Regions from separate parts of the Natronocella acetinitrilica genome, predicted to be linked through region 2. Evidence: predicted binding sites of a transcription regulator. Region 2 holds the regulator's gene; each other region holds the start of a gene.

Region 1 (7,327 bases), on a different contig from region 2:
ACTGCGACATTCCGCTCGGCGAGCTCCAGCCGACACCACGGGATGATGCCCGGGCCGATGCCGACACCGCCATCGACGCCGCCGACACGCTGCTACTCCCCGTGCTGGTGCTCTGTCATACCGACGCATCCCTCGACCCCGCGCATGCCGAGCCGCCGCGCCCGGGGCGGCTCTACGTATTCCGCGACGGGTATCTTTGGCGGGAGCTGGAAGTCACCAATGAGGCGGGGCTGCGGGATATCGATCTCTTGGTGCACGCCGGCCGGCCCGGGCATGAGCGCCGCGCCAGCACCGTGGTGCAACTGACCCTGCTGCTGCCCCACCGCGTGGGTGGGGTGGAGAGTGCCTTCGCCATCGCCTACAGCGAGACCCCGTGGAGCTGGTCACGCATCAACAGCCTGGGGGGAATGCACCCGGATGATCCACGCCTCGCCGGGCGCGCACAGCTTTTGCCGAGCGGCACGCAGCTTGAGGGCGCGGACGAGCGCCGCGCCCAGCGCCTGCAGGGCTTCGCGCTGGATTCACTGGCTGACGCCATCACACCCCAGCCGGCCCGGGAAGGCTTTGCCGCCATCGAGGCCAGCGCAGACGCCCCAAGCGATGACGAGTACCTGAATGACCTGCGCTGCCCCCATACACCGGCCATCTACCTGCACGACCCGTTGGGCATTGCCACCACGCTCATCGCGCGCATTGGAGAGGCGCAGGAGGCACTGACCGAGCAGCTTGAGGCCATCGCCGAACATCCCCACTACGCCAGTGCCGTGCTCATTAACCGCCTGTGCTTTGACGAGGCGCTGTGGGACTACCGCGCCACCCGCCGTGGTACGCGCTACGACGACCGCAGCGAAGAGGCACGGCAGGCCCGCAACCTCGGCCGGCTCATGCGCCGCGACTATGTCACTGAGGACATCCTGCAGACCGCCGAGCGGGCCCGACTGCAGACGGAACTGCGCGACGCCCGGGACCAATTGGTCGCACTGTGGCAGGGGCAACTACCGGATAACAGTGGCGCGATCCGCGACCACAGCCCCGACTGGATAAGTCTTGAGGCGGCGCTCGAGGACTGTGCCTGGCTGGAGAGCGGCCCACGGCTGCTGCTCTACCAGCAGCTCATCACCCACCTGGCACCGCTGCTGCTCGCCGTGGCGGATGTCGACATGGGGCTTGATGACGTCGCGATTGAGGACGCCAACCTGGAGCGTCCCGGGCTTGAGATCGCCGCACGGCTCCGGCGATCCGACGATCCGCTGCACCGCATGGCTTTCCCCAACGCGGACGCACTGGCCGCCGCCCGGCATGGCGAACCCCCGCCGACCACACGCAACAGACCACCCCGTGACACCCCCTGGTGCCGTGCCGAAGACATCGCCGCCGCCTTTGGCCGCGGCAGTGGCGACTTCGCCCTTACACCCGAACTCCGCACCCTGCGAGACGAGCGCGAGAACATGCTGGCAGCACTCTTCGGCCTGCTCGCCACCCTCTGGCGCCAAACCGGTGAAACCGACCCCGGGCCGCTGCTCGGTACGCTGCTCGGGCTCGGCAAGCTCGCCGGTAACCCGGCGTTTGAAGGCGCGGAACTGGTCGCCGCCCGGACACCGCTCACAGGAAAGCGCATCATCGGCGCCGAACACCTGGACTTCGACGCCGAGGACACCGCCGAGGCCAGGCACCGCACCTGCTTCTGGGGCCCACGGCTCTACAACCCCCACACCGGCGAGATCAACGCCGACGACCTCACCCTGGCCCAGGCCCGGGCCACCGAGGCCGAGAACCCCGGCCGCATCAACGACCCGCGACTCTTCGACGCCCCCCGCTGGTTCTGGGCCGAGGAACGGGGCGGCACCTTCGAGACCCGGGGTGCCGTCATCACCATGGGTGTCGCCGCCGCCAGCGCCGCCGGCACTGCCCTGGCGAACCGACCCCCCGGACCACTGCCGGGTGGACTCTCGCCTGTCGCCTCCAGTCTGCTACAGACTGGTGCTGCAAGCGTGGCTAGCGCCATCCTGCTGCCAATTATGTTGGTGAATACGTGGGGGGCAACGGCGAGCTTTCTAACTCGCCTTGACGAACCCGGCTCACTTTCTCGTGCCGGCTATGCGTTTTCGTCGCTCGCTGGCTCCTCCCTCACAGCCCTAGCTGCGGCGAGTGAGATCTTCACCAAGGAGCGTGTTGGCACTATGTTGACCAACCAGATACCGGGGCGTACAGGCGTTGCATTGGGACGTTTCGCAACAGGTTCATTTAGGTCGGGACGTCTTGAGCGCGTGCCTTACACCACGGCGGCAGGAGCATTCGTCGCCGCTGGCCAGGGACTGCTAGCCTTCGGCAGTGCAGCAGAACGTGCCCGCGCCGGAAACCATGGCGCCGCCGCTTTCTATACCGCTCACGGAGTCAGCATGTTGACCTTCGGAGGCGCGTCGGTCATTGAGGCGAAGCTCATCGCTCGAGGTGCGCTGGCCGGTTTTCTCAGCCTCGGCCCGAAAGGCTGGGCAATGCTCGCCGTAGGTACACTACTTGGCGTGGCCGCCCGGCACTTCACCGACACGCCGCTGGAGGCTTGGGCCCGCCATGGCCCCTTCGCCGCACGGCGCGATGGGCGGCACGACGCCGACACTGGCGCCTCTGTGCCCCGGGGTGACCTTGCCGAATTTGATGCCGACGCCTGCCACCGGGCGCTAGTCCAGACGCTCGCCACTCCTGCGGTTCGACTCTATCGCGACCCAGGGCGGACCGTAGCTGGCACGCCGATAGTCACCATGAAAGTGGCACTGCCCATGCCACTGCCGGACGGCGAGCGCCTGGAATGGCTCTGCACCCAGACTGTAGAGACCTGGGAGCGGGAACCAGAGCAACCAGCAGCCCGGCAGGTTGTTTTCGACGGCCGGAAGTATCCGGAGAAAGCCATCGCGCCGGTGGACTGGGAGCCGATCGTCGACCCAGACACCGGCCAGGCACTGGGCATGCGGTACTACTTCGACAGCACACCGCAGATTCCCGGTCGACTGCTCGGCGGCGAAGTGTGGTGGCAGGCAAAGATCCGGCTCCGCCTGGCTACCGACGGCACGCTGCCCCCTGCAGGCGAGGGGGCGAACTCAACAGAAAGTACCAAACCACAGGAAGTTGACCGCAGCGATTCAGGCTGGATTCACGCCCCCGCAATAACGTTCCGTTACCGATCTGGGAAACCGCTATGAGCATGGTGCAGCCCGATTACCTACCATCTGCCCATCGAGGTTGTCAGCCCGTCCCGGAGCGCCGCGAAGAAGACCGTACCATCCGCGCGGTGGACATCCCGCTCCGGGGCACTATAAGCACAGAACACCTTCCGGTTTCAGGCCTTGGCTTCTTCAAGGAAGCCAACGAGGATTCGGAACGCTACGAAAGGCTTAAGGAAAAAGTTCGCCGCTGGGGCGGTTTGCCCTGGGCTGGTATCGAAAACACCCAGATAATGGCCAGCTTCGTGCGATTCGGCACAGGTTTTTTCTGCGTCGGGGCTGTTATTTGCGCACTAATGCTGTTCTTTGCCGGTCTTTTTCAGGGGCAGCTCTCTTATGTATGGAATGACATCGGCATGGCCTTGCTCGCAGCGCTCCTGCTCTACGGCCTCTACCGCCTCATCGACTGGCTCATCCGCACCGACCGCATCCCCGACGGCAAGATGGTCATCTTCCACCGCCCGAGCGGCATGGTGCGCGTGCCCGGCAAGGGCAAGCACATCGAGGAGATCCCCCTCCACGACTTCCTGCCCATGATGAGCCGTCACTTTTCACTGGGGGTGGGCGGCACCACGCAGCTCGCGCTCAGCCACCGTTCCCGGGAGCTGGTCATCTCCTACCACGGGACCGCAGGGCAGGAGGCCTGGTACCCGATCATCTACTGGGAGTTCCTGCAGCAGTACATGGATGTCACCAAACCCATTCCCGACGTGCCGGAACTGGAAAACGACCGCTGGGACGACCCTTTCACCCGCGACTGGGATCAGCGCCATGGCCGACCCCGGTACTGGTGGCGGGGCATGTCAAAAGAGACCTTCGATCGCCTCCTGCAGGACAGCCGCGAGGCCGCCCGCCGCTTCCCCTGGCAGCAAGTGCTGGACGGCGTCCCAGCAGAGACCGCCATCCGTAAATCAGGTTGGACCCCCTCCGAATACGCCCAACAACCCTGGATCGCCGCCGCCCGTATCGGCGATGATTATGGTGAGGACAGCCCAGCCAGGGAATCATGAGCGCGACAGATCCAACCAGACTATGGTCGCCACCCCAAATCTCAAGACGGTGCGTTACGCGCTGCGCGCTAACACACCCTACGGCGGGCACGGCCAAACGTAGGGTGTGTTAGGCCGAAGGCCGTAACGCACCACAACGGCGGTGGTGTTGCCCCAAGGCCCAAGGCACAAACCGGGGTCCGGTGCGCCGGTCATGGACCGTCAGCGACAGGGATGTCGCTGTCGAGCCCCCAGGGATGGGGTTACGGCGTGTCCATGAGCGGCGCACCGGACCCCGGTTCTCCGGTCGAACGTCTGCCCCGCAACGTCACCCACCCGGACCCACCTGCCGCTGAGCGTCACTTGCGCCCGTGTTCGGCGTGAACTAAATCACAGTTTCACCACCTCCATACCCCGCAAACCCACAAAGCACGGTTCTGGCACGCCCTGTGCAATCACGTTAACCAGAACACCGACGCGGCGTTGCGATCGGCGAGTTCTTAACCAGCAACCGATCGTCTGGCTTTGAGCCGACCATCACGAAGGAGCATCACAATGAAGGCACAGAAAGGTTTTACGCTCATCGAACTGATGATCGTTGTCGCAATCATCGGCATTTTGGCGGCGATTGCTATTCCGCAGTATCAGAACTATGTGGCGCGATCGCAGTTTGCAGAGTCCAACACCATTCTCGGTGGTGCCCGGGTCACCGTAGAGGAGCGCGTCGCGCAGCGAGGGTTGGGCAACACAAACATTGAAATAGGCAACGCGGTATCGGATTTCGGTATTCGGCTGCAGGGCCGTCACGGCGCTATCACCGACATCACCGATGCTGAGGAAGGTTTCTCCATGACCTACACATTCGGCAGTGGTGACGACGCGACTGTTAGCGACCTTCTTCTTGACGGTCCGGACGTTGAGTTCGTCTACACCCCTGATGGCGAGTGGGAATGTGGCGCCGGCACCGACGTAGACGTTCGTTTCCGCACCGGCTTGTGCGCTAACTAACGCCCAGCACAAGAGTAAGTTTGAGGGGGAGTGCGTTAAACAGCATTCCCTCTTTTTTTGTCAGGTCTTCCAATAAATGAGCAGCGACACTGATTAAATGCTCCGGCTTGCCCACGCCGCCAGTGATCGTAGCCGAGAAATTCCCAAAGGGTGGTCACTATGAAGCTGAACCGCGGTTTCACGCTCATTGAGTTAATGATCGTAGTCGCAATTGTCGGAATCTTGGCTGCAATTGCTATACCCCAATATCAACAATATGTAGCCCGCGCCCAGTTCTCAGAAGCGCATATTGTCATCGGAAGCGTTCGGCCTGTCGTAAGCGAACTGTGGATGATTAGCGGCGCAGCATCTCTAAACGGTGAAACTCTCCAGACGTTGGACTTGGAGAGAACGGGTCGACATGGCGCTCTCACGTTATTCGCTACCGACCCTATTCGCTTCGTCTTTGAATTCGGAGCAGACGGAACCAATGCAAACGATGCCCTTCTGGGCGAAACCGTTACCTATACACTGGATGTTGTTACTGGCCTATGGGAATGCGACAGCACGGTCGCCGAGAGATTCACGACAGGTTGTTGATCGCTCGAAAATCCATTCAAACTGACGAGGATTTTGAATCATGCCTTCCACGACTACCGAGACCGGCACGCCATAACTCCCCAAGAGTTGTTATCCCGGCTGTTACTTTCAATAACCCTTGATTGAGCAGAAAGTCATGAGCTAGCTCGTTTAGATGCTTTCTTATCACTCTCTCAGATGTGTGCTCAAGCAATAGAGCCTGTGCCTCGGCGCCTAGCCGCCAAACCTCGAATAACCCCGTACGTCCTCGGTATCCAATATCGTTACATTCTGGGCATCCAGTCGAAGACCATATCCTGTCAACCGACTCATAATCGACCTGTTGCAGATATCGACGTTCCCGCTCATTCGGCACCCGCTCCTCCTTACAATGCGGACACAACGCCCGCACCAGCCTCTGTGACACCACCACCTCCAAGTTCGCCGCAATCTCGAAGTCGTCCATGCCGTAGTTGCGCAGCATGGTGATGGCGCCGACGGCGTCGCGGCTGTGGAGGGTGGCCATGAGGGTGCGGCCGCTGGAGGCGATGTCGTTGGCGGCGCGGGCTGAGTCGCTGTCGCGTATCTCGCCTAGCAGGATGCAGTCCGGATCGAGACGGAGCACGGTGCGGGTGCCGCTGGCGAAGGTGAAGCCCTGGGCTTCGTTCACGGGCATCTGGTTGATGCCGTCGATCTCGTATTCCACCGGGTCTTCCAGGGTGATGACGTTGCGCTCCACGGTGCGCAGGCGGTGCAGCAGGGCGTAAAGGGTGGTGGTCTTGCCGGCACCCGTGGGGCCGGTGACCAGCAGCATGCCACTGCTGGATTCCAGCCAGTCCGACAGCAGTTCACCCTGGTCGTCGTTCAGGCCCAGGTCTTCCAGTTCGGTGTATTCCAGCCCACCGCTGAGAATGCGGACGGCGAGTTTATCGCCCCGCAGACACGGCGCCACGGTCAGGCGCAAGTCCAGGCCCTGGTCGTCCATCTGCCAGGTGAAGCGGCCGGATTCGGGGGTCTGCACCGGCATGGGGTTGAGTTGGGCCAGGTTCTTGAGCTGGTTGGTGAGGCGCAGGGCAAGGTCGTCACCCAGTTCGCAGACATCCACCATGGCGCCATCAACGCGGAAGCGCAGTCGCAATCCACCCAGGCCGGGGTCCAGGTGAATATCGGAGGCGCGGGCGGCGACGGCGTCCTGCAGCAGCATTTCGGCCTCGAAGGGTTGTTCCTCGTTGTCGGGGCGATCTTCCTGCGAGGCGAGCAGCCTTGGAGCCAGATGTGCGAAGTGCGGACGATCATTTGCTTGAGGATTGGCGGCCATGGACGCTCCTGTAAGAAATTTCACTACCAGCATAGAGGGGAAATTGCTCCGCGGGGCGGGCATGGGTCGCAATCGGCGGATAGAAGCTCCCAAACCCTGAACCAACAGCCACATTGCTGGTATTCTTTGACTGGTAACGAGCGTGCGAGGCTGCATCTATGCAGACGGCTAAAGAGGAAGTTCAGGAGCTGCTCCAGAATCTCCCAGACGACAGCAGCTACGAAGATATTCAGTAC
Region 2 (7,327 bases):
CCTGGACAGACAACAGATCGAGATGCTCTCGGAGGTCAGAGGCGTATATGAACCTGCCGTCGACTAATCGGCTCCTGGGCCGACTTGCACTTTCAGTCCTTGCCTTGGTACTGACGAGCGCCGCTGCGGCCGAACCGATCTACCTGGATGCGGACGAAGCAGAAATAGACAATGTCTCCGGGGTCAGCGTCTATACCGGCAACGTGGTCATGACCCAGGGGTTGCGCGAGATCACCGGCGACCGCATGACGGTGCACACCACCCGCGAGGGTCGCGAGCTCTCCCGGGTCATCGTCGAGGGCCGCCCCGCCGTCTATACCCAGCAGCCCGACGACGGCACGGCGCTGGTGAGGGCCGATGCGCCGCGCATGGAGTACTTTGCCACCGGACCGGAACGGATCATCCTCATGGACGGCGGCCGCATCACCCGCGGGCGCAACGAGTTCACCGGTGAGGTCATCGAATACAATCTGGAAACCGAGGTCGTCAATGCCCGGGGCGATGACGATACCGGCCGACGCATCCGCATCACACTGTTCCCCGAGGATGAAGAATGAGCGCTGTGCCCGCTGAAGCCGATAGCACGCTTCGCGTGGTGGACATCAAGAAGAGTTACCGCAAGCGCGTCGTGGTGCGTAGCGCATCCCTGTTGGTGAATACGGGTGAGGTGGTGGGCCTGCTCGGGCCCAATGGCGCTGGCAAGACAACCTGCTTCTACATGGTGGTGGGCCTCGTGCCCACCGACGGCGGTCGCATCGAACTGGATGGCAAGGACATCACCCGACTGCCCATGCATGTACGGGCCCGGCGTGGTGTCGGCTACCTGCCCCAGGAAGCCTCGGTGTTCCGCAAACTGAGCGTTGCCGACAATCTGATGGCCATTCTCGAGACCCGGCCCGAACTCAACCGGCAACAGCGCCGAGACCGGGTGGGTGAGTTGCTCGACGAGTTCAACGTCAGTCACCTGCGCGACCAGATGGGCATCAGCCTGTCCGGGGGCGAGCGGCGCCGTGTGGAAATTGCCCGCGCGCTGGCGGCAAACCCGCGTTTCATTCTGCTGGATGAACCCTTCGCCGGGGTCGACCCCATTTCCGTCCTGGATATTCAGGAGATCATCCGCCACCTGGCCGCCCGGGGAATCGGCGTCCTGATCACGGACCACAATGTGCGCGAGACCCTCGGCATCTGCCAGCGTGCCTACATTCTGAGCGGTGGGGAAGTCATTGCCGAAGGCGGCGCGGAAGACATTCTGGCCAACCAGCGGGTGCGGGAAGTCTACCTCGGTGAAGGTTTCCGCATGTGATCATGGCCACGGCGAACCCGTTGACACGCAAGACTCGGGCCATGCGCTGTTCTCAGCGCCTGTCTTTTCCGTTACGATGATCCGGACGCTTCGCCACGACGTTGAATGCATGCGGAATCCGGCACCACAAAAAGGCTACATGATCAATGGCAGCGCCGCTCCGGCGCCCATTTACCATGTAATCCGGTAACCCCCTGCCCATGAAACAGTCGCTACAACTTCGACTCGGCCAGACCCTCACAATGACCCCACAGCTGCAGCAGGCGATCCGCCTGTTACAGCTATCGACACTTGAGCTGCGCACCGAGATCCAGCAGGCCCTGGATTCCAACCTCATGCTGGAACCGGCGAGTGAACACGACGACGAAATCGACGAGGAAGCCATCGCCGACAACCGCGATGGGGACGATGCCGAAGCCCGACAGCAGGCGGAGCGGGATGAAGCCCGCCGCGAGGTTGCCGAACGGGAAGTCGACGAGTCCAACAACACCGCACCCGACGATATCCCCGACGACCTGCCCCTGGATTCCGACTGGAACGACGTCTATGACGGAGCCACCAGCTACAGCGCCGGCGACAGCGATGAGCAGATGGACTCCTGGGAGAGCCGCTCCAGCAGCAGTCGCAGTCTGCAGGACCACCTCCAGGAGCAACTCGAACTGAGTCCGCTGAACGAGCGCGATCGCGCCATCGGCGAGGCCATCATCGACTCGGTGCGGGACGACGGCTACCTCAGCAGCAGCCTGGACGACATCCTCGCAGCGCTACCCCCGGAGTGGGAAGTCGAACTTGATGAGGTCGAGGCCGTGCGCCATCTCATCCAGCGCTTCGATCCCCTGGGGGTTGCCTCGGTGAACCCGCGGGAAGCGCTATTACTGCAATTACAGGTCCTGCCGCCGGACACGCCCTGGCTGGAGCCGGCCATCCGTCTCGTTGACCAGCACCTGGAATTGCTCGGCAGCCGGCAGATCGCCCAGCTGACCCGGCGCATGAAGCTCGATCAGGAAGAGCTGCAGCACGTCCTTGCGCTGATCCGCACCCTGGATCCACGGCCCGGCTCGCAGATCAGTGACCGGCAGGCCGAATATGTGACTCCGGACGTCTACGTGCGCAAGGTTCAAGGTGCCTGGCGAGTCGAGTTGAACCCGGAGGCAACGCCACGGGTGCGCGTCAACAGTTATTATGCGAGTCTGGTGCGGCGGGCGGACAGCAGTAACGAGAATACGACCCTACGGCAGCATCTGCAGGAGGCACGGTGGCTCATCAAGAGTCTGCGCAGTCGCAACGACACGCTGCTGAAAGTCGCCACATGTATTGTCAATCATCAGCAGGACTTCTTCGAGTTTGGCGAGGAGGCGATGAAGCCGCTGGTGCTGCGGGAAGTTGCCGAAGAGGTGGAGATGCACGAGTCCACCATCTCCCGCATCACGACCCAGAAATACATGTATACCCCCAGGGGCACATTCGAGTTCAAGTACTTCTTTTCCAGCCATGTCCATACCGTGGACGGTCAGGAGTGCTCCGCAACATCGATCCGCGCACGCATCAAACGACTGATCGCCGACGAGGACGAGAGCAAACCCCTCAGCGACAGCCGACTGGCGGACATACTGAAGGATGAAGGCATCAATGTCGCCCGACGCACGGTGGCGAAGTACCGGGAGTCCATGGCCATCGCTTCATCCAACGAACGAAAGCGCATTGCCTGAGCGCGGTGTCGTCGGCCCGGTAAACGGCCGCCCCCACCCAGGGCCCTGAATAAGAGATACTAAGGAGAGCGCCATGCAAGTCGATATTACGGGCCATCACGTTGATCTGACCGATTCTCTCCGCGACTACGTTCAGCAGAAGTTCATCCGTCTTGAGCGACACTTTGACAACATGGTGGACGCCCACGTGATTCTGACGGTGGAAAAACTTGACCAGAAGGCCGAGGCGACACTGCAGCTTGGCGGCGCGAAACTGTTCGCGGACGCGGTGTCCGGAGACATGTACGCTGCCATCGACGCACTGATCGACAAACTGGACAGGCAGGTGAAGAAGCACAAGGAGAAACTCACCGACCATCATCGAGTCGAAGGCCTTCAGGCGAAAGCGGCCGGTGGTGATCTCGAGGAGTGACCAGGCTGGCCGGCGATGCCCTGGGCGGCATCTCCGGTCGACATACACTGAACGGGCAGGCCGTTTGCCCAGGGGCGGGGCCGGATCGGCGATCCGGCGTGCAAACCAATGATCAAGATTGCCGACCTGTTGACCCAGGACCGCATCGGCTGCGATGTGGCCGTATCCAGCAAGAAACGCGGGCTGGAAGTGCTCAGCGAACTCGTGGCGGGCGAAGCAGCCGGTCTGAACGCGGGCGCTATCTTCAACAAGCTGATAAGTCGCGAAAAACTCGGGAGCACCGGGCTTGGCAAAGGCGTTGCCTTGCCTCACGCCCGCGTGGAAGGCAGCGATACCGCCACTGCCGCTTTCATCAAGCTTCCCGAAGGCATCGATTTCGATGCCTTCGACCGACAGCCGGTGGATCTGCTGTTTGCCCTGGTCGTGCCGGAGCACTTTACCGACGAGCACTTGCAGATCCTCGCGCGGCTGGCGGAGATGTTCAGCGACCCTGAATTCTGCAACCGGCTGCGCGAAGCGGATTCGGCGTCTGCCCTGCATGATCTGCTGACGGCCTGGAACGGCGACCAGGCCGCCGACGGTTGATGCCCGGAATTTTATTCGACCAGGACCGGACCGAGCTGTCGGACAGCGCCATGACAACGGCAACCGTCATCCCCGGGACCTTAGTCCGGATCTTCAACAAAGGCGTGCTGCTGACTGGTGACAGCGGCATTGGCAAAAGCGATCTGGCCCTGGCGCTGATGGATCGCGGCCATACGCTTGTCGCAGACGATGCGGTAGAACTCTCGGTGACGGCGGACCGTCTGACCGGATATGCCCCCGCAGCCTTGCACGGATTACTCGAAGTGCGCGGGCTTGGCCCACTGCGGCAGACACGCTGCGCCGACCAATGTGAGATCGCCGTCGTGGTTAACCTCGTGCAGCCAACCAGGGAACAATGGGCCAGCTGGCCACGTCTGCATGGCAAATGGGATGCAGTCACGCTGGGGGGCATCTGCCTGCGGCGACTGCACTTGCCGGTTGCCTCCGGTCGGCCCTTGCCGTTGCTGCTGGAGGCCGTAGCCCGGACTCACGATGGGGAGATGAGACATGGCTGATGCCCGGCGCCTGATCATCGTCAGCGGCCTGTCCGGCTCTGGAAAGACCGTCGCGCTGCACACCCTGGAAGATGCCGGCTATTACTGCATCGACAACCTGCCCATCTCCCTGCTCTCCGGTCTGGGCGCGCACCTCGGCCTGCTCGGCACCGATGGTGGCCAGGATTTCGCTGTCGGCATTGATGCGCGCAACCGGCCAGGGGATCTACAACAGTTTCCAAGCTTTCTCGATCATCTCCGCGCTCACGGGGTCAAGACGGAGATCGTCTTTCTAACCGCCGATGACGCCACACTCATCAAGCGCTTCAGCGAAACCCGCAGACGCCACCCGCTAAGCGCCGACGATCGGCCGCTGGCCGAGGCCATCGCGGTTGAAAGGCATCTGCTCTCGCCCATTCAGGAGCGGGCCGATCTGCTGGTGGATACGACAACCACCACGCTGCATCAGCTGCGGGATATCATCAACGAGCGTCTGGGCGGTCATCACGCCCGGCTGTCCATCCTGTTCCAGTCCTTCGGCTTCAAGCACGGCGTGCCCGCGGACGCCGACTTCGTGTTCGATGTCCGCTGTTTGCCCAACCCTCATTGGGAGCCGGCACTGCGTCCGCTGACCGGGCGCGATCAACCAGTGGCCGAATACCTTGAGGCACAGCCCCAGGTCGAGCAGATGTACGTGCATATCCGGGACTTTCTAGCTCATTGGATTCCGGCCTTCGAGCGGGACAACCGCAGCTATCTCACCATTGCCATCGGCTGCACTGGTGGGCAGCATCGCTCTGTCTACCTGTCGGAACGCCTTGCCGCGCACTTCGCCCGCCAATTCGGACAGGTCTCCATGCGTCACCGGGAACTCTCATGAGCGTGGGCATTCTGCTGGTCACCCACAATGCCATCGGCCAGCAGTTGCTGGAGACGGCCAAGTCGACCCTGGGCTTCTGCCCGGTCCAGACAGGCAGCCTGGCCGTGACCCAGGATGTCGACCCCGACGGCGTGGAGCGCAATGCGGTGCAGATGCTGGAAACCCTGGACACCGGCGACGGCGTCCTGGTCCTGACCGACGCCTATGGCTCCACGCCGAGCAACGTGGCCTGCCGGCTCGCGCGTCGGGAACGCATCTGCGTGATCGCAGGGGTGAACCTGCCCATGCTGCTCCGGGTATTCAATTATCCGCGACTCTCCCTGCACGAACTCGCCGAGAAGGCACTGACCGGCGGACAGGATGGCGTTGTCATGGTGCAGACCAATGAATGAGCAAGCTGCCGGCGACAGCGCAGGTAAGCTGCAGCGTCGCGAGATCACCATCATCAACAAGCTCGGCCTGCATGCCCGGGCGGCAGCCCGTTTCGTGGCCATTGCCTCGGGTTTTGACAGTCAGGTTCGGGTGATTCGGGGGAATCGCACCGTCAACGGCAAGAGCATCATGGGTGTGATGATGCTGGCCGCTGCCCGGGGCACCACACTGTTGGTCGAGGCGGAAGGTGATGATGCCTCGGCAGCGCTGGACGCCATCGAGGCGCTGGTGAAGAACCGGTTTGAGGAGCAGGAATAAGGCTTGCGCTCTGACCCGGCGCGGGTTACCCATGAGCTAGTGTCCCGACACAGAAGTTCGCTGCATTTCTGTTTCGGGCACTAGGGATACGTTGCTATTGACGGAGGCCATTGACCCAATGAAGGTAAAGCAACTCATCGAGGCCTGGGAAGAGTCTGCCAGCGAACTGCGGACGGCCAACGAGTATCGGGTGCGCCTGTCCATCCATGACGCCGCGAAGCTCTCAGCCTTGCAGGAGATGTTTCCGGGGCGTTCGGAAAGCGACCTCATTACCGATCTGCTCTCTGCTGCGCTGGACGATCTGGAGGCCGCCTTCCCGTATGTGCAGGGGCAACGCATCGTGGCGGAAGACGAGCACGGTGATCCAATCTACGAGGATGTGGGCAGCACGCCGCGCTTCCAGGAGATCACCCGAAAGCACCTGCAGCGGCTGCAACGCCAGCTGCAGGAACCCTGATACACCTGTCAGGACCCGGCCACGGTCATGCCATCGATGAGGATGGAGCCGGTGTGAATGTTGCCCCGGGTATCCACGTCGTTGCCGACAGCCTGGATACCCAGCAGCATGTCCCGCAGGTTGCCGGCCACGGTGACTTCCTGCACGGGCCTGGTGATCTCGCCACCCTCGACCCAATACCCCGCGGCACCCCGTGAGTAGTCGCCGGTGACCATGTTGATCCCCTGCCCCATGAGTTCGGTGATGAGCATGCCCTCGCCCATGGTGTTCAGTAGCCCGTCCAGGTCGCTGTCACCCGGCGGCAGATGCAGGTTATGCACACCGCCGGCGTTGCCGGTTGTGGTCATACCAAGTTTGCGGGCCGAGTAGCTGTCCAGCACATAGCCCTGGAGCACGCCGTCGCTGACCAGATCCCGCTCCCGGGTGGCAACCCCTTCGTTGTCGAACGGCGCACTGCCGAGGGCGCGCGGCAGGTGCGGGTGCTCGGTCAGTGACAGGCCCTTGGGGAGTACCGGGGTGCCAATGCTGTCCAGCAGAAAACTGGCCTTGCGGTAGAGGCTGCCACCGCGCACCGCTGACACCAGATGCCCGAGCAGCCCCCTCGCCATGGTGGCGTGGTAGACCACCGGTACCCGGCGGGTCGGCACCTGGCCGGCTCCAAGCCGCTTCAGCGCATGGTCCGCGGCCTTGCGCCCCACTGCCTCTGGCGCGTCAAGTCGCTGGGCATCGCGGTCCACCGTGTACCAGTAATCGCGCTGCATGCCGCCGCCGTCCTCGGCGATGACCACACAGTTCAT
Region 3 (7,327 bases), on a different contig from region 2:
TGGTGCTGAAAGGTCTCCAGCGGCAGGCTGCACTGGCGTAGCCGCAAACGCGGGTCGAGTCGCCCGATGGTCACCTGGCCGCGTTGGCCGGGCGAGAGCAGTTGCCCCTCTGCGTAAACGCGGGCGGCATCGCGAATGCTCTCCAGTGACTGAACACCGTTTGCCGCACCGGCCAAAAGGGGCGTCAGCAGCAGCAACGTCAGAACGATGACGCCCAGTGCCGGAAAACCGACGCTCGAAGTTGTGACGCCGGTCAGCGTTGTGTCGTGCCTGCCACGGATAAGCTCTGTCACGTGTGTGATCCTCATGCCTTCAAAGGCTTGCAGATCAGGTATGCAGTAACGGTGCCAACATCGACCGCCCTGGGTGAATCCGGTGGGCTTCAGAAACCAGGCACGCGGTCGATAGGGTGGACAATAACGACAACGCGAGATAACGCACATGGCCAGCATCATAGAAACGGTGGACCAGCGAACCAATCTGGTCGGCCAGAACCGGCTGGAGTTGCTGCTGTTCAACCTGAACGGTGCACAGATCTTCGGAATCAACGTGTTCAAGGTGTGTGAGGTCATTCGCACGCCCAAGCTGATCCGCATGCCGCATGCCCATCCGGCGGTGGCCGGGGTCGCCCATATTCGCGGCAAGACCATTGCCGTGCTCGATCTGAGCCTGGCAACCACCGGCAAGCCGGTGGATTCCAGCGGTGAAACCTCGATTATCGTCACCGAGTACAACCGCACGACCCAGGGGTTCGTCGTCCGTGGCGTTGATCGCATCGTTAACCTGAACTGGCAGGACATCATGCCGCCGCCCAGCGGTGCCTCCGGCTCGGCCTACCTTACCGGCGTGACGCGGGTAGATGACCGACTGGTGCAGATCGTGGATGTGGAAAAGGTGATGGCCGAAGTCACCAGGGCGGAGCGCGTCGCAGCCGCGAGTGAACAGGAGTCCAGGGACGACGCCATCGACCGTCACGTACTTGTGGTGGATGACTCCGTTGTTGCGCGCAAACAGGTGCGGGATACCCTGCAGCAGATCGGCGTGCAGGTGAGCCTGGCCAAGAATGGTGAAGAGGCGCTCGCAATGCTGGATCAATGGGCGGGTGCGCCGGCGGGAACGCCCCTCGAGTCCATGCTGATGGTGATTTCCGATATCGAAATGCCGCGCATGGACGGCTATACGCTGACCTCCGAGATCCGCAAGCGGGACAATCTCAAGCACCTGCATGTGCTGCTGCACACCTCGCTCAGTGGTGTGTTCAACGGCAACATGGTGAAACGCGTTGGTGCCGACGACTTCCTCGCCAAGTTTGCCGCCGACGAGTTGTCAAAGAAGGTCACGGAACGCCTGGACGCAGCCTGATAGACTAGCCAGGGAGTGGCGACGACTGTCGCCGCTTCTTTCTTTCAGACAGATTAAACGGGAGCGCGGCTTGTCTGCAGGCAGGCAAATTGATCCGGACCATTACCAGGCCTTCCGGGGTTTTCTGGAGCAATCCTGCGGGATCGTTCTGGGTGACAACAAGCAGTACCTGGTATCGAGTCGCCTGGGCCAGTTGATGGTTCGGGAGGGGATCGCCAACCTTGGTGAACTGGTGCGGCAGGTGCAGAGCAATCGCGCCGGCGGCCTGCGTGGCCGTGTAATCGAGGCCATGACCACCAACGAAACCCAGTGGTTTCGTGATCTCTACCCGTTTTCCATTCTGCAGGAGCGGCTGTTTCCCGAGTTCGTCAAGGCTGGAAAACCCCGCGTCCGGATCTGGTCTGCCGCCTGTTCCTCCGGGCAGGAGCCTTATTCCATCAGCATGGCGCTGCAGGAATTCATTGCCGCCGGGCAGCGTCTGGAGGCAGAAATCGTTGGCACCGATATCTCTCCCGCCATGGTCGCCCAGGCGCGTCTTGCCCGCTATGGCGGCAGTGCCATCAGCCGTGGGCTGTCCCTTGAGCGGCGCAAACGTTTCTTCCAGCAGGTCGACGACGATACCTGGGAGGCACGGCCCGAGATCCGCGGCAGGGTGAAGGTTCAGAGCCACAATCTGCTCGAGAGCTTCACGAGTCTTGGCCGTTTCGACCTGATCTTCTGCCGCAACGTCCTGATCTATTTCTCGGCGCAATCCCGCGAGGATATCCTGCGGCGGATGTGCCAGCAGCTGTCACCGGGCGGCTACCTGATTGTTGGTGCTTCGGAGTCATTGGCCCGGCATGCCGATGATCTGGAGATGGTGCGCAGCCACGGCGGCGTACTCTACCGCTTGCGCAACAAGGTGACTGAGCGTCGTTAGCCCGGAGTTTCGAGCGATGGCGGCAAGACCTTGCCGCCGGCTTGCCGCCGGAGCCCTGTCAAAATTCCGCCTGTTCGGGTTATCGGCGCTTGGGCCGAAAGCTTGACCCCGGCCCTGGCGCCGCACCGCTGCGGCGTTCCTCACCGCTAAACCCTGTTGTTTCCTTTGTGATCGTCCTCCTGGCGACGCGCTGGCACACCTTTCGCATAACCCCTCTCGAACAATCGTGAGGGCAGGTCATGAGCATATCTCTGGACAAGGCAATGGGTCTGCACGCGGCGGCGCTGAAGCTGCGCGGTGAGCGCCACCAGGTGCTGTCGCAGAACCTGGCCAATGCGGACACCCCGAACTACAAGGCGCGGGATTTCGATTTCCAGGCCGCGCTGCGGGCGGCAGAAGGCTCGCAGCGCGGTGGGCAACTGCAGATGGCGACCACCCACGGCAATCATCTGCGCGCGCAAGCCGGCGGCAACGCCTCCATGGAACTGCTCTACCGCCAGCCCTACAGCCCATCGCTGGATGGAAACACGGTGGAGAGCAACGTGGAGCAGGCCCAGTTCGCGGAGAACGCGGTGGGATATCAGGCCAGTCTGAATTTTCTCGGTGATCGCATCACCGGTCTTATCGGCGCGATTCGAGGGGAGTAGGGAGCATGTCTCTGTTCAAGGTGTTTGACGTTGCAGGGTCAGCCATGACGGCGCAGTCCCTGCGTCTGAACATGACCGCCAGCAACCTGGCCAATGCCGAGACCATGGCCGGCACGCCGGAGGCCGCCTACAAGGCGCGGCATCCCGTGTTCTCGGCCACGCTGCAGGCGGTGCGCGGCAACGATGGCAATACCGTTGGCGTGCGGGTGCGGGATGTCATCGAGAGCGAGGCGCCGAACAAGGCACTGCACATGCCCGATCACCCCGAGGCGGACGAGAACGGTTACGTGTACCGCTCCAACGTCAACACGGTGGAAGAGCTGGTCAACATGATCTCGGCCTCCCGCTCCTACCAGAACAACGTGGAGGTGATGACCACCTCCCGCGATTTGCTGCTGCAGACCCTGCAGCTTGGCCGGTAGTGTCGTGAATCATGAGTTCGTCATCTTGCTGCGGGTCGGCAAAACGCTGTCGCAAGGCGGCATCGCGAAGGCGTGGCGGGCCCACGTCGAGCGATGCCAACACCGCGACAGCGTTTTGCCGACCTGCCCTTCGGGAGCCAGTGCGCGCCTCGCTGGCGGTGTTGCAGCTCCTCACCATAGCGACGGCTATGGCTCGTCGCCGCGCCTAGCCAGCAAGGCGCGCACTGGCTCAGAAAGGTGACGAACTCATGATTCACGACACTAGGAGGCTGACGGATGTTTGACGCATTGACCGCCGGAAATGGTGTGGGCAGTGGGACGCAACCCAAGGACGCCGTGGGCAAGGGCAACGACGAGCTGGGTCAGGACGATTTTCTCAAGCTGATGATCACCCAGTTCCAGAACCAGGATCCGTTCCAGCCCATGGAGAGCGGCGAATTCCTGGGTCAGCTTGCGCACTTCACCAGCGCCAACGGCATCACCGAACTGCAGAAGTCCTTCGACAAGTTCGCTGCATCCATGACCACGGATCAGGGCCTGCGGGCCGCGAGCCTGGTGGGGCGCGATGTGCTGGTCGAGAGCAACCGCGGTGCGCTGCGTGAAGGCGAGTCCATGGGCGGCGCCGTCAAGAACCTGTCGGGCGTCGATAACGTGACGGTGCGCATCGAGAACGCCGCCGGCGAACTGGTCCGGGAATTGCCGCTGGGTGCGGCTTCCGGTTCGCAGGCGAGCTTCAACTGGGATGGCACCAATAACCGCGGTGTGCGCATGCCGCCGGGCGAATACCGCATCAGCGCCCAGGGCACCCGCAACGGTGAAAGCATCAGCCTGGGCGTGCTCTCCGGCGCACGGGTGAACAGCGTGACCCTGGGGCAGGGTGGGCAGAGCCCCATGCTCAGTCTTGACGGTGTCGGTGACAAGCCGCTCTCCGATGTTCGGCAAATTCAATAATCGAGGACAAAAGCCATGTCGTTCAATATCGCACTGTCCGGCCTGAACGCCGCCTCCGCGGACCTGGACGTGACCAGCAACAACATTGCCAACACCGGCACGGTGGGCTTCAAGGAGTCCCGTGCCGAATTTGCCGATATCTTCGCGACCTCCCAGCTGGGTCTGTCGCAGAACGCCATCGGCCAGGGTGCCCGGCTGTCGAACGTGCGCCAGCAGTTCAACCAGGGGCAGTTCGACTTCACCGGTAACAGCCTGGATCTCGCCGTCAGCGGCACCGGCTTCTTCCGGCTGAGTCAGGAAGGCTCTATCTCCTACTCGCGCAACGGCGCATTCGAGCTCAATCGCGATGGTTTCATCGTCAACGCCGACGGCAAGCAGCTCACCGGCTTTACCGCCAATACAGACGGCAACCTCACCGGTGCCCTTGGCCCGCTGCAGGTGAACACCGGCGACGTGCAGCCGAGTGCCACGGACAATATGGAGCTGAACGCCAACCTGGACGCGACCCAGGAGCCGCCGGCACTCGCTTTCGATGAGGAGAACCCGGAGACCTACAACTTCTCGACCTCCACCACCATCTTCGACTCTCTTGGTCGCTCGCACCTCTCCACCCTTTATTTCGTGAAGGGGGCCGCGGATAACGAGTGGCAGGTGTACACCGATGTCAACGGCAACATTAGCGCGCCCACCGACGTGGTGTTTAACCCGGACGGTTCGCTGAGCACCGTGAATGGTGCTGCCGATCCGAATGTGGATTTCACCTTCGCCGCGGCTGACACCGCCGGCGTCGAGGGCGCGAACGATCTGGACATCACCGTCGACTTTGGCGGCCTGACCCAGTTCGGCACGCCGTTCAACGTCGCCGAGCTGCGCCAGAACGGGTTCACCGCCGGCCAGTTCTCCAGTCTGGATGTGGAGAGTGACGGCACCATCTTCGGCCGCTACACCAACGGCCAGTCCCTGGTGCTTGGCCAGCTCGCCCTGGCGCGCTTCCCCAGCCCGGAGAAGCTCACCCAGACCGGCGACACTGCCTGGGTGGAAAGCTTCGAGTCCGGTGCGCCGGTGCTCGGCAACCCCACGCAGTCCGGCCTGGGCTCGATCCAGGCAGGTGCCCTTGAGCAGTCCAACGTCAATATCACCGAGCAGCTGGTGAAGATGATCACGGCGCAGCGCAACTTCCAGGCCAACGCCAAGATGATCTCGACCCAGGACCAGGTGACCCAGGAAATCATCAACATCAGGTAATCGCCATGGACCGTCTTGCCTATCTGGCCATGACCGGCGCCAAGCACGCACTGCAGGCGCAGCAGCACAACAGCCATAACCTGGCCAACGTCAACACGCCGGGTTTTCGTCAGGACCTGGATCAGCTGATTTCCCAGCCGGTCCGGGGGCCTGGCTATGCAAGCCGGGTGTACTCCTCGGAGACATCCATCGGCCATGACTTCCGTCCCGGCAGCGTGATGACCACCGGCCGGGATCTGGACGTGGCCATCAACGGCGACGGCTGGTTCGCGGTGCAGGGGCTGGACGGTGGCGAAGCCTACACCCGCCGGGGTGATCTGCGGATTTCCTCGGTGGGTTTGCTGGAGAACGGTGCCGGCCATCCGGTGCTCGGCGATGCTGGTCCGGTGGCGATTCCGCCGGCGGACAAGGTCGAGATCGGCCAGGACGGCACGGTGTCCATCGTGCCTGCCGGCGCTCCGGCGGATCAGCTGGTGGTGCTCGACCGCATCAAGCTGGTGGACCCGGCGGTGGAAGAACTCCGCAAGGGCGAGGATGGCCTGTTCCGCCTGCCGGATGGTGGCATTGCGCCGCCGGATGGGGCGATCCGGGTCACCAGCGGCGCGCTGGAAGGCAGCAACGTCAACTCGGTTGAGGCGCTGGTCAAGATGATCGACCACGCCCGGCAGTTCGAGACCTACGTGAAGCTGCTGAACAAGGCGGAAGAAAACGACAACGCCAGCAGTGCGCTGCTGCGCGCTCAAGGTTAACGGAGGCACATAGCCATGAATCCAGCACTCTGGGTCGCCAAGACGGGCCTCGATGCCCAGCAGACGCGCATGCAGGTGGTGTCTAACAATCTGGCCAACGTCAACACCACCGGCTTCAAGAAGGACCGGGCGGTGTTCGAGGACCTGGTCTACCAGACGGTACGCCAGGCCGGTGGACAGGAAACCCAGGACACCCAGCTGCCCACCGGGCTTTCGCTAGGCACCGGTGTTCGGGTGGTCGCCACCGAGAAACAGCACACCCAGGGCAACCTGATGCAGACCGGCAACTCCCTGGACGTCGCCATCGAGGGGCGCGGCTTTTTCCAGGTGCTGCAGTCCGACGGCACCATTGCCTACACCCGTGACGGCTCGTTCCAGGTGAACGCCGACGGCGAGATGGTGACCTCCAGCGGCCAGCTGCTGCAGCCCAACATCAACGTGCCGCCCAACACCGAGCAGATCAATATCGGCCGTGACGGCACCGTGAGCGCCAAGGTCCCGGGTCAGGCCCAGCCCATCCAGGTGGGCAATATCCAGCTCGCCGAATTCATCAACCCGGCGGGCCTCGAGCCCCTGGGGCAGAACCTCTACGCCGAGACCGGCGCCAGCGGCAACCCGCAGATCGGCGTGCCCGGGCTGAACGGCCTGGGGCAGGTGATGCAGGGCGCACTGGAGAGTTCCAACGTCAACATCGCCGAGGAACTGGTGAACATGATCGAGACGCAGCGGGCCTTCGAGACCAACACCAAGGCCATCTCCACTTCGGACCAGATGCTGCAGTTCATCACCACGAACATTTGACCGGCGGAGCCGGGGGGCACGTCATGATGAAGAAAATCACAATGCTTGCAGGCCTCATGCTGCTGGCCGGTTGCGCCACAGTACCGGATCACGCCCGCGAACCGCCAGCGCTGCCGCAACCCGTGGTGAAGGAGCAGCCCCGTCAGGTCAATGGCGCCATTTTCCAGGCGGGCCGCGATCAGCGGCTGTTCGAGAACCGTACGGCGCTGCGCCCGGGTGACCTCATCACCA
Region 4 (7,327 bases), on a different contig from region 2:
GCATGGCGCGTACAAGCGGTAGACCGCTGCCCCAGGGAGTCATTGATACACCGCATGCTGTGGTTTTTGCGGGTGGAATTGGCCTGCTCGGGCTGGGCATGCTCTGGTGGCTGGTCAACCCGCTGACCGCCTGGCTGACCTTCCTGTCTCTTATTGGCTATGCCTTCATCTACACGCTCTACCTCAAGCGAGCGACTCCGCAAAACATCGTGATAGGTGGTGCGGCAGGCGCGGCACCGCCGGTACTCGGCTGGACTGCGGTGACCAACTCCATTGATCCCCATGCCTTGCTGCTCTTTCTCATCATCTTTGTCTGGACCCCGCCGCATTTCTGGGCCCTGGCGATTCACAGGCGGGAGGAATATGCGGAGGTCAACATACCCATGTTGCCGGTGACCCATGGCGTCGTGTTCACCCAGGTGCAGATATTGCTCTACACGGTGTTGTTGGTCGCAGTCAGCTTGCTGCCATTTGCCCTGCAAATGGCAGGGATGATGTATCTGGTGGGAGTGATGGCACTGAACGCGGGATTCCTCTACTACGCCATCAAGCTGCGCTGGTCGGCGGATGCGTCGATTCCCATGAAGGCTTTTGGCTATTCCATTACCTATCTCATGGGCGTGTTCGGCTTGTTGCTACTGGATCACTACCTGCCACTAGTGCAGTTGCTCTGGAGTTGAAGGCAGGCAACTCGAAAGTTTCCGATCGACGAAAAAGGCTCGCAAATGCGAGCCTTTTTCGTCGACCGCGTTGGTTGCTACTGACGCAAAGGCACTAGCGTTAATTCGACACGGCGATTGGCTTGGCGTCCGGCCTCGGTGCTGTTGTCGGCAATCGGGTAATCCTGGCCGAAACCGGCGGCCGCAATACGCCGGGAATCCACGCCGCGATTCTGCAGATAACGCGCCACGGTATCGGCCCGGCGCTCTGAGAGGCGCTGGTTGTAGGCCGCGGACCCGGTGCTGTCGGTATGCCCGGCCGCTTCGATCAGCGTCTGGTCGAACTCGTTAACCACCAGGGCCACGGAATCCAGCACCTCGAAGAAATCGGAGCGCAGATCCGCGCTGTCGAAGCCGAAGGTCACGTTACCCGGCATGTTGAGAATGATGTCATCGCCCTGGCGGGTAACGCTGACGCCGGTACCACGCAACTGGTCGCGGAGCCTGGCTTCCTGACGGTCCATGTAGCCACCAACCGCGGCACCGGAAAGCCCGCCGACGCCGGCACCGATCAATGCACGGTTACGTCGCTCGCGACTGTTGGAGCCGGTGACCCCACCGATCACCGCACCGGCAACGGCTCCAATGGCCGCTCCATAGGTGGCGCGGGAGGTCCTTTCCTCGCCGGTGTATGGATCGGTGGTGGTACAGGCGGCGAGAACGACAGTGGCAGCCAGGGTGAATACCGCGGTACGGACAAACGGCATGTCATCAATCCTCGTAGCGTTCAAAAATCAATGTGGCGTTGGTGCCGCCGAAGCCGAAGCTGTTGGACATAACCGCGTTCAGGGTGACGTTATCCATGCGCTCGCGCACCACAGGCATGCCGGCCGCCTCGTCGTCCAGTTGTTCGATGTTTGCCGAAGCGGCGATTAATCCCTCTTCCATCATCAACAGGCTATAGATGGCCTCCTGTACGCCGGCGGCGCCAAGCGAGTGACCGCTGAGTGACTTGGTCGAGTTGATGTATGGTGCTTGCTCTCCGAACACGGTGCGCAGCGCCCCCAGCTCGGTGATGTCGCCGACGGGTGTGCTGGTGCCGTGGGCATTGACGTAATCGACGGGGCGACGCGCTGTCGCCAGGGCCTGCTGCATGCATCGGACTGCGCCTTCACCGGATGGCGCAACCATGTCGTGACCGTCGGACGTGGCACCGTAGCCGGTGACTTCCGCCAGTATGCGGGCACCGCGGGCAAGGGCATGTTCCAGCTCTTCGACCACCACCATGCCGCCGCCGCCGGCGATGACAAAGCCGTCCCGACCGGCGTCGTACGCGCGTGAGGCCTGCTCAGGCGTATCATTCCGCTTCGATGACAGCGCACCCATGGCGTCGAACAGCATGGTCAGCGTCCAGTGCTCCTCTTCGCCACCACCGGCGAAGACCACGTCCTGCTTGCCAAGCTGTATCTGTTCCACCGCATTGCCGATGCAGTGTGCACTGGTGGCGCAGGCGGAGCTGATGGAATAGTTGATGCCCTTGATGCGGAACGGGGTTGCGAGGCAGGCCGATACTGTGCTGCTCATCACCCGCGGCACCTGGTACGGACCAACCCGCTTGACGCCGCGCTCTCGCAGGATATCTACGGAGTTGATCAGGTTTTCGGTGGACGCCCCACCGGAGCCGGCGATCAGCCCCGTGCGGGGGTTGGAGACCTGTTCCGGTGTCAGCCCGGCATCGGCGATGGCGTCTTCCATGGCGACGTAGGCGTAGGCTGCCGCATTGCCCATGAAGCGGCGCTGTTTGCGATCGATGCGGCCTTCGATATCAAGGTCGACCACACCAGCCACCTGGCTGCGAAGACCAAGGTCCGCGTAGGCCTGCTTGAAGCGGATGCCTGATCGCCCGTGACGCAGACTGTCGATGACCGACGCCCGGTCGGTGCCCAGGCACGACGTAATGCCGAGCCCCGTTATAACTACCCGTCTCATGGTTTTATCACTCCAGATCGCTCCGGATCAGCCTTCACCTATTGCCTGTGAGAGGCGGCGACGCCCCCCGGCGCAGCGGCATGACTATCGGCAGCGGAACCCTAACCCTGCATGGCCTCGGGCGAATGGAACAGACCAACGCGAAGATCCTTGGCGCGGTAGATGACGGTGCCGTCCACGTCCAGTTCTGCATCCGCTATGCCCATGACCAGCTTGCGCATGATGACACGCTTCATGTCGATTCGGTATGTCACCAGTTTGGCATCGGGCAGCACCTGTCCGGTGAACTTCACCTCACCGGCACCCAGTGCCCGCCCTCGTCCCTGGCCGCCTTTCCATCCCAGGAAAAAGCCCACGAGCTGCCACATTGCATCCAGGCCGAGACAACCAGGCATCACCGGATCATTCTGGAAATGACAGTCGAAAAACCACAGGCCGGGGTGGATATCCAGTTCAGCCAGAATCTCACCCTTGCCGTGTGCGCCGCCCTGATCATTGATCGTGGTGATGCGATCGAGCATCAGCATGTTGGGCTTGGGCAACTGTGGGTTGCCCGGGCCAAACAAGCGCCCTTCCGCGCAGGCCAGTAGATCCTCATAGGCGAAGCTGCTGTGGTTCATGCAATAGTGCGGATTGCTCGACATCGGTCTCCTCGGTGCGGGTAGGGCCGCTCCGGCCCGCGTGGCGCCCACGACTTACGGCCACGGTTTATTAGCTCATGGCTACACGAGGGGGAGTGTACGGGATCAATCCGCCGGGATCGAGCGTATCGGCATGGTACAAAAAGAAAAGCCCCACCGCGCGGGTGGGGCAAGGGTACCTCCTGGAGGGCAAACGGAGGAACGATGAAAAGCCTGTTACTTACTGACGCGACTCGATCATGGAGACGACTTCCTGACGCATCTCCGGGTCGCGCTCCAGGGCGGCGGCGATGGCCGAGTATTCCTGGACCTCGAGTCCGCTGTCCTGAATGGCCTGGACCATTTCGTCGTTGGCTTCCTGCTGCAGATCCTGAGCCTGCTCGGTGGACTCAACCTCCTGCAAGAGCTGCGAGTACTCATTGTGAATCTCGCCAACTTCAACGTAGGCGTCAGCGAACTGTTCCAGCTGGGCGCTTTCGAACTCTTCACCCTGCTCTTCCATGATGGCCCGTTCGGACTCGTCCATCCCGTCGTCGGTGGACTGTGCCATGGCCAGGGGCGAGAGCAGCAACCCGGACAACAGGGGAACGAGAGCGGCACGCGTGCTGAACTTCTTCATTGGTTCACCTCATCCTTTGGTCATGTGTGACTATTCGCCAGGAGTCTTTGCAGAAGGCATGCCATTTGCTGCCTTAACCGGGTCAGACGGCGGCCGAATCGATGTCAGGGCGCACCATTGAGCCATTCTCGTGAACACGGCCTGCCCAGGGGGTGTCGCCGGTTCATCCGCCCGACAGCCGATTTCTGGTGTGCCAGAATGACACATGAGACACACAGCTACAGAGGTTTGACCTGTTGCGCAATCGTTTGAGTCTTCGCTGGGTACTCATTTTCCAGGTTCTGGCGCCACTGCTGGCCGCGATGCTCGTGTTCACTTTCATCGGGCTGCGCACCCTGGAAGTGGCCCTGGAGAAACGGCTGCAGGAGGATGTGGAGCTGGTGGCCCGGGCGGTACGGCTGCCCATCAGCCACAGCCTGGAGCGCGGCCAGCAGGCCGATGTGCGGCAGGCGCTGGAGTCGGTGTTCCGCATCGGGCGTGTCTACGGGGCCTATGTGTACGACACGGAGGGTGACCTGGTTGCGGCGGTTGGTGCGGTCAATCCGGCACCGCGTACCCGGGATGTGGCGCGCATGGCTGCCGAAGGCGAGCGCCAGGGCGCCTACCAGCAGATCCAGGGCCAGGAGGTGTACTCGTATTTCCTGCCACTGTCTGACAGCGGCGGTCGCATCAGCGGCCTGTTGCAGGTAACCCGGCGAGGCAGTGATTTCCAGAACCTGGTGTCCTCCCTGCGCTGGCAGGCCGGCTTGGTCATCCTGCTGGCCGGCGGCTTGATGAGCCTGATGGTGCTGGTCGGTCATCGTCGTGCCATCGGGCGCCATTTCGAGGTTCTTATAGGCAACATGGCCCGAGTCGAGGCGGGGGACCGGAAGCATCGCGCCGACGAGGATGGCCCGCTGGAGATACGCCGCCTGACCCGGGCCCTGAACACCATGCTGGATGCGGTGGATCAGGCGCAGCGTGAGGTGGCCGAGCGTCGCGAGGCGCAAGGGCGACTTGAGGAGCAGCTTCGTCAGGCCGAGAAGCTCGCCGCCATCGGACGGCTGGCCTCTGGTGTGGCCCATGAATTGGGTACCCCGTTGAGCGTTATCGACGGCAAGGCCCAGCGGGGCCTGCGCCGCAGCGACGTCGATGATGACCGCGCCGCGACATTGAAACAGATCCGTGGGGAAGTGGCGCGGATGGAGCACATCGTGCGTCAACTCCTGGAGTTCGGCCGAGCCCGCAACAGGAACCTGCGTGACACCACATTGGGCGTTCTGGTGGCGGCAGCGGCCGGCGCGCTGGAGCCGCTTTTCAACGAACACGACGCCGTGCTCGATCTGCGCCCGCCATTGCCCGACCCACCGGTCCTCGCCGATCCCGTCCGCCTGGAGCAGGTGCTGGTGAACCTGCTGCGCAATGCCATTCAGGCCGGCGCACGAAACCTGCGGGTGGAGTGGGAACCGGACGGCGAGGACGGTGTGCTGCTGCAGGTGCATGACGACGGGCCGGGTGTGTCCGAGCAGGATCGTCCGCGCTTGTTCGAGCCGTTTTTCACCACCAAGTCGGTGGGTGAAGGCACCGGTCTGGGTCTGTCCGTGGTCCATGGCATCGTTCAGGAGCACGGCGGCGAGATTCGTGTCATCGACAGCGAGACCCTGGGCGGTGCCTGTTTCTTAATCAATCTGCCACTGCATGCGGCGGATGCTGGCCAAGAGGAGCGCCATGAGCAGCAAGGCGAAAAGCAGACAAGCTGAGCAGGTTCTATTGGTGGAGGATGATCGCGGTCTGCGCGAATTGTTGACCGATGAGTTACGTGACGCGGGTGTTCAGGTCACGGCGGTTGAAAGCGCCGAGGCCGCACTGGACGCAACGAGCAAGTTCGCCCCCGCGCTTATCATCAGCGATCTGCGTCTGCCCGGGCGTGACGGGTTTGACCTGTTGCAGGAGGTCCGGGCCATGCAGGATAGCCCGGCATTTTTGATCATTACCGGATTCGGCACCATTTCACAGGCAGTGGAGGCCTTGAAGCAGGGTGCCGACGAGTTCCTGACCAAGCCGCTGGACCTCGAGCATTTCATGTTGTGTGTGAATCGCCTGCTTGAGACGCGCCGCCTCCGCGGCGAAGTCCAGCGCTACCGAGGCCTTGTCAGCGAGGATCACTTTCACGGGCTGGTGGGGCAGAGCCGCAGCATGCAGAGCCTGTACGACCAGATTCGCCAACTCGGCCAGGCCGTGGGGCCTGTCCTGGTGATTGGCGAGAGCGGAACCGGCAAGGAGCTGGTGGCGCGGGCAGTGCACGATGAGTCCCATCGCGCCTCTGGTCCGTTCCAGGCGGTGAACTGCGCCGGGGTTCCGGCAGAGTTGCTGGAGAGCGAGTTCTTCGGCCACGAGGCGGGCGCCTTTACAGGCGCGGTGAAGGCGCACAAGGGGCTATTCGATCAGGCCAACGGCGGCACGCTGTTCCTCGACGAACTCGGCGAGATGCCCCTGGCCCTGCAGGCCAAGCTGTTGCGGGTGCTGCAGGATGGCGTCATCCGCCCGGTGGGGGGCAGCAAGGAGCACACCGTGGATGTGCGCATCGTTGCCGCGACCAATCGCAACCTGGAAGAGCGCATTGAAGCCGGTGAATTCCGCGAGGACCTGTTCTATCGCCTGGAGACGTTCACACTGCGGGTGCCGCCGCTGCGGGAGCGGGGTGAAGACCTGGAATTGCTGGCGGCGCTGTTCCTCACCCGCTTCGCCATGCAGATGGAGCGCGACATCCAGGGTTTCTCCGGCGATGCCCTTGCCACCTTGAAGAACTACGCCTTTCCCGGCAACGTCCGCGAGCTGCAGAATGCCGTCGAGCGCGCCGTGACGTTCTGCCAGGGCGACACCATCAACGTGGAACATCTGCCAATGCGGATTCGCGGCGGTGAGCGGCGGGGCATACCCGCCGAGGCCGTGGACCAGGTGATGCGACAGGTGTCGGACGGCCCGATGCTGCCCACGCTGGCGGAGCTGGAGCACCGTTATATCCGCTACGTGCTGGATCAGGTGGGTGGCAACAAGCGACGGGCAGCCGCCATGCTGGATGTGAGTCGCCGGACGCTCTATCGGAAGCTGGATGAGGAGAGCGGCACCGTCTAACGACTGGTCCGCTCCCAGACCAGGATCTGGTTATTGGCCGGCAATGGGCAGGCACGCTTGAAGCGCAGGCCCACCTGGTCTGCCAGCTGCTGCAGGTCCTCACGATGGCGGATGCCGCTCGCCGGGTCCCTTGCCCTGATTAGCTGGTCGAAGCGGGCATTGCTGTCGCTGGTGGGCTTGCCGTTCTCGTGAAACGGCCCGTACAGGCAGAAGCGTCCGCCGTCGGCGAGCACCCGGGAGGTGCCGGCGAACATGGCCTCGACGCCGTCCCAGCCCATGATGTGCGCGGTATTGGCCGAATACAC

What was found. The regulator sigma-54, encoded in region 2, starts transcription at its own class of promoters, with help from an activator protein. The targets are predictions, from matches to a motif close to TGGCANGNTNCNTGCTT.
Region 1: J2T57_RS00125 (pilin) is a predicted target of sigma-54. The motif match lies at 4,646-4,662, and genes of this name have one in related genera.
Region 3: flgB (flagellar basal body rod protein FlgB) is a predicted target of sigma-54. The motif match lies at 2,473-2,489, and genes of this name have one in related genera.
Region 4: J2T57_RS11620 (DUF4168 domain-containing protein) is a predicted target of sigma-54. The motif match lies at 3,956-3,972, and genes of this name have one in related genera.

The regions. Positions count from the first base shown of each region.
Region 1 covers NZ_JALJXV010000001.1:25,430-32,756, forward strand. Annotated here, with positions in the region: gene J2T57_RS00110 (PAAR-like domain-containing protein) at 1-3,197, shown strand, start outside; gene J2T57_RS00115 (hypothetical protein) at 3,194-4,228, shown strand; gene J2T57_RS00125 (pilin) at 4,763-5,215, shown strand; gene J2T57_RS00135 (pilin) at 5,375-5,794, shown strand; gene J2T57_RS00140 (GspE/PulE family protein) at 5,811-7,091, opposite strand.
Region 2 covers NZ_JALJXV010000002.1:340,285-347,611, forward strand. Annotated here, with positions in the region: gene lptC (LPS export ABC transporter periplasmic protein LptC) at 1-67, shown strand, start outside; gene lptA (lipopolysaccharide transport periplasmic protein LptA) at 105-557, shown strand; gene lptB (LPS export ABC transporter ATP-binding protein) at 554-1,303, shown strand; gene J2T57_RS04920 (RNA polymerase factor sigma-54) at 1,504-3,012, shown strand; gene hpf (ribosome hibernation-promoting factor, HPF/YfiA family) at 3,086-3,424, shown strand; gene ptsN (PTS IIA-like nitrogen regulatory protein PtsN) at 3,533-4,009, shown strand; gene J2T57_RS04935 (HPr kinase/phosphorylase) at 4,060-4,524, shown strand; gene rapZ (RNase adapter RapZ) at 4,517-5,383, shown strand; gene J2T57_RS04945 (PTS sugar transporter subunit IIA) at 5,380-5,775, shown strand; gene J2T57_RS04950 (HPr family phosphocarrier protein) at 5,804-6,073, shown strand; gene J2T57_RS04955 (UBA domain-containing protein) at 6,192-6,530, shown strand; gene pmbA (metalloprotease PmbA) at 6,539-7,327, opposite strand, start outside.
Region 3 covers NZ_JALJXV010000006.1:249,752-257,078, reverse strand. Annotated here, with positions in the region: gene flgA (flagellar basal body P-ring formation chaperone FlgA) at 1-293, opposite strand, end outside; gene J2T57_RS13730 (chemotaxis protein) at 442-1,362, shown strand; gene J2T57_RS13725 (CheR family methyltransferase) at 1,433-2,281, shown strand; gene flgB (flagellar basal body rod protein FlgB) at 2,521-2,928, shown strand; gene flgC (flagellar basal body rod protein FlgC) at 2,934-3,350, shown strand; gene J2T57_RS13710 (flagellar hook assembly protein FlgD) at 3,627-4,301, shown strand; gene flgE (flagellar hook protein FlgE) at 4,317-5,546, shown strand; gene J2T57_RS13700 (flagellar basal body rod protein FlgF) at 5,552-6,295, shown strand; gene flgG (flagellar basal-body rod protein FlgG) at 6,311-7,096, shown strand; gene flgH (flagellar basal body L-ring protein FlgH) at 7,120-7,327, shown strand, end outside.
Region 4 covers NZ_JALJXV010000005.1:168,364-175,690, reverse strand. Annotated here, with positions in the region: gene cyoE (heme o synthase) at 1-680, shown strand, start outside; gene J2T57_RS11635 (YiaD family glycine zipper/OmpA-like lipoprotein) at 758-1,426, opposite strand; gene fabB (beta-ketoacyl-ACP synthase I) at 1,431-2,648, opposite strand; gene fabA (3-hydroxyacyl-[acyl-carrier-protein] dehydratase FabA) at 2,750-3,268, opposite strand; gene J2T57_RS11620 (DUF4168 domain-containing protein) at 3,510-3,908, opposite strand; gene J2T57_RS11615 (sensor histidine kinase) at 4,157-5,647, shown strand; gene J2T57_RS11610 (sigma-54-dependent transcriptional regulator) at 5,616-7,022, shown strand; gene J2T57_RS11605 (DUF938 domain-containing protein) at 7,019-7,327, opposite strand, start outside.